DNA from 2 places in the Thalassotalea hakodatensis genome. Region 1 is predicted to be linked to the other one. Evidence: predicted binding sites of a transcription regulator. Region 1 holds the regulator's gene; the other holds the start of a gene.

Region 1 (4,217 bases):
ACCATGAAGCTCATCTAATAAGTTTTCAAATTCATCGTCAGTTATTTCATTGCTAGAACTTGCCGAGCTAGCAGAAGGGGCAGTACTTTGTGCAGGTGGCGCACTGGGTGAGCCTCCCCCATGTAATTCATCTAATAAGCGTTCAAACTCATCTTCAGACATTTCGTCTGATGAAGCATCATTGCTTGATGTGTCTGTTGATACGACCTGTGTTGGCATTTCAGGTGTTGCGGCAACTGGTTCTGCGCCTTCGGGAGAGCTTAGACGATGTAATTCTGCTAATAATGCTGGGTCGGCAGGAATCAGTTCTTCACGGGCTTGCACCAAGGCAAACATATCATTAATCGTATCTAACCCTTGCAGAATAACATCCATAAGTTCAGGTGTTACACTTCGTTGACCATTACGCAAAATATCAAAGATATTCTCAGCGCCATGACACACATCTACAAGTTCAGTTAATGATAAGAAACCCGCACCGCCTTTTACCGTGTGAAAGCCACGAAAAATAGCGTTTAATAGATCTGCGTTATCTGGATCGTTTTCTAGTTCAACAAGTTGCTCAGATAAGCTTTCAAGTATTTCACCTGCTTCGATTAGAAAATCTTGAAGAATTTCTTCATCTGCTTCGTATGACATCCAGCAACTCCTATTAGAATCCTAAACTTGATAAAAGATCATCAACATCGTCTTGATCAGCAACTACGTCATCTCGATTATCTTTATTAACAATTGGGCCTTCAACGAGGTTTTCGCCAACCGATGGCTTACCCGTGCCCTGCATACTTTCACTTGTGACACCAAAAGCCGTCAACATATTAATTAAGCTATCTTCTACTTCTCTAACCAGATCAATCACTTTTCGAATCACTTGTCCGGTTAAGTCTTGGAAATCTTGCGCCATTAATACATCAGTCATTAAACCATGCATACGCTCAGTTTCACGTTCTGAAGTTTTCAGTAACACGTCAATATCATGACATAAAGATTTAAACTCACCGACATCTAAATTATTATGCATCAGTTTATTCCACAGCGGTTTAACTGTGCTAATTTGGTGTTGAATGGTATTAACAACAGGAAAGATAGATTCAACCGCATCCATCGTTTTGTTGGCTGCATCTTCTGTACGACTGATCACATAATTTAATCGTTCTTTTGCATCAGGAATATCTGCTGTCGCTAAATCATTCAATCGCGAATCTAACTGAAAATTCATCAATGAGTCATGAAGTTGACGGGTTAACTTACCAATCTCGGCAAATAACTCGGAATTAATCGGGTTTTGAATTTCGGCAATTAATTCATCTGCTTTATCTTGTTGATCGGTTTCTAAATATTCAACCAACATTTTTGCCTGTTCCAATGAAACATGGACACCGTTATTTATACTCATGCAACGTCCTTACGTGGCAACTCGTTATTATCCTAAACGCTCAAAAATTTTATCAAGCTTAGTTTTTAACGTTGCTGCAGTAAAAGGCTTCACAATATAACCGTTAACACCCGCTTGCGCAGCCATCACGATTTGTTCTTTCTTCGCTTCAGCTGTTACCATTAAAACAGGTATATGCGACAAACTTGCATCTGCTCGTATCGCTTTGAGTAAATCGATACCTTGCATCCCTGGCATATTCCAATCAGTAACGACAAAATCAAAATCACCTTCTTTAAGCATAGGTAAAGCTGTACTGCCGTCATCTGCTTCTTGAATATTAGTGAACCCTAAATCACGTAGTAAGTTTTTTACGATGCGTCTCATTGTTGAAAAGTCGTCAACAACAAGTACTTTCATATTTTTATCCAAGGCACCCTCCAGGGACTTAATTCTAAATGCTTATAAATATATTGTACTTAACTTTGCCAAGATTGCATACGGGCTTTTAATCGATGTAATGCTTGGCTATGAATCTGGCTAACTCTCGACTCACTAACATCGAGCACTTGACCAATTTCGCGTAAATTCAATTCTTCGTCGTAATACAGAGACAGTACTAAAGCTTCTCGCTCTGGTAAAGTAGTAATGCACTCTGCCAATGACTTTTTAAACACTACATGTTCTATATTTTGATATGGATCAGTATTGTTTTTATCTTCAAAGCTTGAAACAGCATCTTCATTGACACCTAAATCTTCAATACCGATGATTTTGCCGCCATTTACTTCGTTAAGAATATGATGGTACTCATTCAGCGAAATATCAAGTTTTTCAGCCACTTCAATATCAGAAACATCTCTGCCTAGCTCTGCTTCCAAGTTTTTTATGGCTTCGCTGACCATTCTGCTGTTTTTATGTACTGATCTGGGGGTCCAATCACCACGACGTATCTCATCGAGCATTGCGCCACGAATACGTATACCCGCGAAGGTTTCAAAGCTAGCCCCTTTGGTGTTATCAAAGTTATTTGCCGCTTCCAATAGACCAATCATGCCCGATTGAATAAGATCATCAACTATCACACTAGCAGGCAGACGAGCGAGTAGATGATAAGCGATACGCTTTACTAAACTGCTATGCTGCTCGAGCAATGCCGTTTTATCAATTTGCGAACCGTATGCACTGGCTTTACCCAAAATTGCTTACCTTCGAATTAGTTTTCAATTAACTGTTCAATAAAAAACTCTAAGTGCCCCGAAGCATGGTTTGGCACTGGCCACTTAGTTATTTTTTGAGCTAACGCTCTAAATGCTCTGGCTGCTGGAGAATCAGGAAAAGCTTCTACAATAGCTTGTTGCTTCCTAACTGCATTACGAATGTTTTCATCAAAAGGAATGACACCGACTAACTCAAGCGCAACATCTAAAAAACGCTCAGAAACTTTTGAAAGCTTACCAAATAACTGCTGCCCTTCTTTCGGACTTCTTACCATATTAGCAACGACTTTAAACTTAAATACTTCATGGTCACGGCTGAGTAATTTCATTAACGCATAACAGTCGGTGATTGAGGTTGGCTCATCACAAACAACCAATAACACGTCTTGAGCCGCGCGAGCAAAACTCAATACCATATCTGAAATACCTGCTGCGGTATCAACTATGAGCACATCAAATTGCGTTTGCATATCGCTAAAAGCACGAATTAATCCAGCATGTTCAGATGGCGTAAGATCAACCATTGACTGAGTACCAGAAGTTGCGGGAATGATTTTAATTCCTGCAGGGCCTTCAATAATAATATCGTCGAGTTCACACTCGCCTGACATAACATGTGATAAATTACGTTTTACACGTAAACCAAGCATTACATCAACATTGGCTAAGCCTAAATCAGCATCGAGTACTAGTACTCTTTTTCCAAGTTGAGCTAAGGCAATAGACGTATTAAGCGAGACATTGGTTTTACCCACTCCCCCTTTACCACCAGAAACTGCTATGACTTTAATTTGATTTTGCTGTTGCATTTTTCTTAAGCCACTTGCCTGATCAATCATTTACATCACTCTAATTAAACATCAAAAATAATTTACATGCCAACTGCCATAGAAGCAGAGGTAGGGCGCCACGAGTTGTGACCATTCAATTTTGTTGCAAGCCTATCTGCAAGCGTAACTAACTTTTCAGCATTTGCAACTTTAATATCTTCTGGAACTCTTTGTCCATCAGTAAGATACCCTATTGCGAGGCCATTTTGTATAGATGTTGCAATTATTTCACCAACGCTCAAACTTTCATCTAGCTTTGTATAAATACACCCCGCCAACGGTACTTTTTTGAAGCGTTCAACGTTTTCTTGCATAACACGTTGTTGGGTATTGGCTGACAATACTAAGTAATTTCGAATTCTAACACGAGAATTCGCAATCAGGGTAGTAAGGTGATCGTTTAATCTCATATCACGCTGCCCCATACCTGCGGTATCAATGAGCACTAATTTTTTATCTGAGAACTGTTGTAATAGCGTATCAAGTGCCGCGCCATCTTTGGCAAGCTTAACCTGACAACCAATGATGCGTCCATAAGTAGTTAGTTGTTCGAAGCCTGCAATTCGGTAACTGTCTGTAGAAATCATGGCGACTTTATCGGCACCATGAATTTGAGCAAAACGTGCAGCTAATTTTGCGACGGTCGTTGTTTTCCCTACACCCGTTGGCCCTACTAGCGATACCACACCACCACGGTGAATAATTTCATTATTTGTTGTATATAATTGACTCGCTAACAATTGCTTAGCTTGTAGCCATGAATCTTCCTCATTTTCAACATTGGGTAAATAG
Region 2 (4,217 bases), 1.1 Mb from region 1:
CCTTCTAACGCTAAAAATTTTTCAAGTGCTTGTTCGTCAAGCTCTCTTGTCCAATGATAATATAACAGGCGAGGGTGTTCTGAGCTTTTAGTGCTTTGGGTTAATTCTTCTATTCTTGCTCGCGCCAGTATCATATTATTAATGCGGCGTGTTTTCTTTTCTTTTAACTTTATATGTTCAATTTTTGCTGCATGCGAAATACACTTCTCATAACCTTCGTAAGCAATTAGTTGATTAAATTTTGGTAAGTCATTATTTGGTGATAGTTTTGCTTCCACGTTAGCGACTCCTACCGCAATTCGCTCACGTTTACACCAAGAATCTTCAGTAAACTCTTCACAAATCTCAGGGTTTTCTTTACATAATGTGGCAAAATTAGGGCCAGAATCACAGGCGGAAAGATATAAAAAAGCTGTAAAAACAACTAGGTAACGAATTATCATTGGTAAATCCATTATGTTGCGACAAATATTATGTAATCTATAGAGAAAACTTTCATATTCGATTACAATACGCGCCGCAATTCACTATTATTAATTAACACTATAATTAATAATAGTACGTGGTTCAATTGACTGAAATAAAAAGGTTTAAGCAATGACTTCTCATTTAGAGGAACAGTATCAAACAAGTTGGCTAGAACGCCAAACTTTCGCGGAAAACATGCAACCTATTATAGGGCAGCTATTTCGTAATAAAGGTATAGAAATCACCGTTTATGGTCGTCCTTTGGTAAATGCTTCTGCTATTGATATTATCAAAGCGCATAAGTCGGTAGCGTTACATGAAGAAAGCAAACTTAGATTGCGTGAAAGCTTTCCTTTTATAGAAGCATTAACAAAAATGTCTTTAGCACCGGCCCGCATCGATGTTGGTAAACTTGCTTACCGGTATTTATTTAAAGGTGAGGCCAATGGTGTATCAATTGAACAATTTCTTGAAAAAGAATTAACTCAGATTTGTAAAAACGTACAAGAAGAAGAGCCACGTGATGTTGTACTTTACGGGTTTGGCCGTATTGGTCGTTTACTTGCTCGTTTATTAATAGAACGTACGGGGCCAAGCTCTAAACTACGTTTACGTGCTATTGTTATTCGTCCGGGTAAAGATGGTGATTTAGCAAAGCGTGCAAGTCTATTACGCCGTGATTCTGTACATGGTGCATTCAACGGCAGTATTACTATCGATGAAGAGCATAATGTAATAAAGGCAAATGGTGCTTTTATACAAGTGATTTATGCGAAATCACCTGCTGAAATTGACTACACTAAATATGGAATTAATAATGCTTTAGTCGTTGATAACACGGGTATTTGGAGTGACGAAGAAGGTCTTGGCCAACACTTGCAATCAAAGGGTACCTCAAAAGTATTATTAACAGCCCCTGCAAAAGGTGATATCAAAAATATCGTTTACGGTGTAAACCAAGATATGATCTTGGCGGAAGATAAAATTATTTCAGCAGCAAGTTGTACAACCAATGCAATAACTCCTGTTTTAAAAGCACTAAATGATCGTTTCGGTATTAAAAATGGCCATGTTGAAACAGTACACTCTTATACTAATGACCAAAACTTAATCGATAACTATCATAAATCACCTCGTCGTGGCCGAAGTGCGCCGTTGAACATGGTGATCACGTCTACGGGCGCAGCAAAAGCAGTTGCTAAAGCTTTACCAGAATTAAAAGGTTTATTAACAGGTAATGCGATTCGTGTGCCTACGCCAAATGTTTCAATGGCGATAATGAACCTAAATTTAAAAGAAACAACAACAACTGAAGAGTTAAATGATTATTTACGTAATATTTCTTTAAATTCTGATCTACAAAACCAAGTAGATTATACCGCTTCAACTGAAATTGTTTCGACTGATCTCGTGGGCTCTCGTTATGCTGGTGTGGTTGATTCACAAGCAACGATTGTTGAAGATGACCGAGCAGTTTTATATGTTTGGTATGATAATGAGTTTGGTTATAGCTGCCAGGTTGTTCGTGTAATGCACGAAATGGCAGGGATCAACGTTCCTACATTACCGAGTAAATAGTTGATAGTCATAGATTTTAAAAAAGGCGCTTAATTGCGCCTTTTTTAATCAAGAAAATTGAGTTACAGTCGATAAAGAAATGGTTAGTAAACGTAGTCGTTAGAAGAGAGGTTTTATGTCAATAACAATTTCAAACACGGTTGATGCTGTTCAACAAAATACCACTAAAGGCGGTGGCGTTATTGTGGCTAAGAAAGCAAATGATCAACAAGCGTTAGAAGGACAAATGGCGTTAAAATTAATTGAATCGAGCGTCATCAACACGCAAACACCAGTAGGAAATAGCGGCCATAATATCAATGTTAAAGCTTAAATGATAAACGTTCTACGTTAAATACAGCGTGCAGGTTTAGGTAAGCCTGCATACTTTGTTGCTTGTTTTGCTGGCCCATCCGGGAATAACCGATACAGATATCGACTATTTGCTTTCTCTTCACCAAACTCAATCTTCATTGCTTTGGTTAATGCACGAATTGCTGGTGATGTGTTGTATGTTAGGTAAAACTCACGTACAAAACGTATGACTTCCCAATGGTTTTCAGACAAAGTAACACCATCTTTTATTGCTAATTGACTCGCGATATTCTCATTCCAATCATGCACATTTAATAAATACCCTTGTTTATCTAAATCAATTGCTTTGCCGTTGAATTCAATTGTCATTGCTAATTCCAGGTAATATTGTTTGTATGCTTAAATAGTTGTTTTGGTAGTTGTTTAGCGGTTATTTCCATCACGCCTTCTGGTGCGGTTAATCCTCTTGCTTGCATGTGCTCTGTCACCACGAAAATACGCTTGGTAGGAAGAGTGACTAACCATAGGATATTAACGTTGTAACAGCCATCATCCATTAAAATAACGTCATCATCTACACTAACGAGTGATTGATAATGATCAAAATTGTTATTTAACGCAGATCCTCTAATTAAATGTAATGTCGACATAAGATTAAAAATTCAAAATAAAGTGGTGTTGTTTTAAAGACGCGGCAAACTCTGCTTCATCTAATAGTGTTATACCCGCTAAGCTTTTTACCGCTTTTAATCCACGCTGTACTAAACTTTGTTTGCAGACATAAATGTGTTCGATATCGTAAAAAGAAAACGCCTCAAACGTTTTTAAAAAATTCTTAATGCCAAGTATCTCGGGTTGAGTGCCATCAACTAACTGCCAAACACCATCTCCATGAAAATATAAACAAGTAGGTTGTTCATAACTTCCCATAATCAATGCAATATCTAACGAATCTTTTGCCGAAGAGTGGCTAAATGGTGCAGTTTGGTTAAGGATTGCTAATGTTTTATTTGTCATAATTGCACTACTTTATCAGCGTTATTCATTAACGAAACTAATTCACCGAGCCCAGAAGGTTGGAAGCCATCTTGTAGGGTATCTTTTGCAGGTTGGCCATTTTGAAGGTAACAGGTTAAACCAAAACGCTCAGCGGCGGTACTACATAAATGCATGGGAATTTTACTTTCTTGAGCAAATGTACTCCAGCTAACGGCTATATTAACTTCATCACTGGCAATGTCGATATTGCGAGCAGCATTAAGCACTCCAGATTGATAAAAAAATACACCTATCACGTTATACTGTTCTTCAGCATCTTTGACAAACTGCAATGCAGTTTTAGTTAAATGACTTGTTGGTGGAGTAGTAATTATAACCGCAATTTTTTTCACATTAACCTCATAAAAAAAGCCTCGTTAAATGAGGCTTTTTATTATAAACAAATTTTCAGACAAATTTAATCGTCGCCGCCAAATGCACCTAATAAATGTAATAGGCTAGTGAAAATATTGTATATATTAAGGTATAAACCTACGGTTGCACGAATATAGTTAGTTTCGCCACCGTGAATAATTCTACTGGTATCAAATAAAATCAAACCAGACATTATCATAATAATGGCTGCACTTAATGCTAATGACAATGCAGGAATTGCAAAGAAGATATTTGCAATAGCTGCAACAATAACAACAAGTAGGCCAACCATTAAGAAGCCGCCCATGAATGAGAAGTCTTTCTTACTTGTTAATGCATAACCAGACAAAGCAAAGAAGATAAGGGCTGTACCACCAAGTGCTTGCATTATCATGCTACCGCCATTTGCCATTGACAGGTAGTAGTTAAGGATAGGGCCTAAAGAGGCACCCATTAAACCTGTA

The links. Region 1 encodes FliA, which starts transcription of late flagellar genes. Its sites were predicted from a motif close to CTAAAGNTNNNNNNNNNNNNGCCGATA; they were not measured.
Region 2: a site for FliA is predicted at 2,094-2,120, ahead of QUE72_RS09150 (cytoplasmic protein). Genes of this name have one in related genera too.

Annotation. Positions count from the first base shown of each region.
Region 1 is NZ_AP027365.1:966,319-970,535, reverse strand. It holds gene QUE72_RS04180 (chemotaxis protein CheA) at 1-639, opposite strand, end outside; gene QUE72_RS04175 (protein phosphatase CheZ) at 653-1,396, opposite strand; gene cheY (chemotaxis response regulator CheY) at 1,424-1,807, opposite strand; gene QUE72_RS04165 (RNA polymerase sigma factor FliA) at 1,855-2,577, opposite strand; gene QUE72_RS04160 (MinD/ParA family protein) at 2,592-3,434, opposite strand; gene flhF (flagellar biosynthesis protein FlhF) at 3,467-4,217, opposite strand, start outside.
Region 2 is NZ_AP027365.1:2,111,125-2,115,341, forward strand. It holds gene QUE72_RS09140 (DUF2989 domain-containing protein) at 1-443, opposite strand, end outside; gene QUE72_RS09145 (glyceraldehyde-3-phosphate dehydrogenase) at 598-2,046, shown strand; gene QUE72_RS09150 (cytoplasmic protein) at 2,162-2,359, shown strand; gene QUE72_RS09155 (TusE/DsrC/DsvC family sulfur relay protein) at 2,377-2,709, opposite strand; gene QUE72_RS09160 (hypothetical protein) at 2,712-2,990, opposite strand; gene tusC (sulfurtransferase complex subunit TusC) at 2,995-3,357, opposite strand; gene tusD (sulfurtransferase complex subunit TusD) at 3,354-3,731, opposite strand; gene QUE72_RS09175 (Bax inhibitor-1/YccA family protein) at 3,797-4,217, opposite strand, start outside.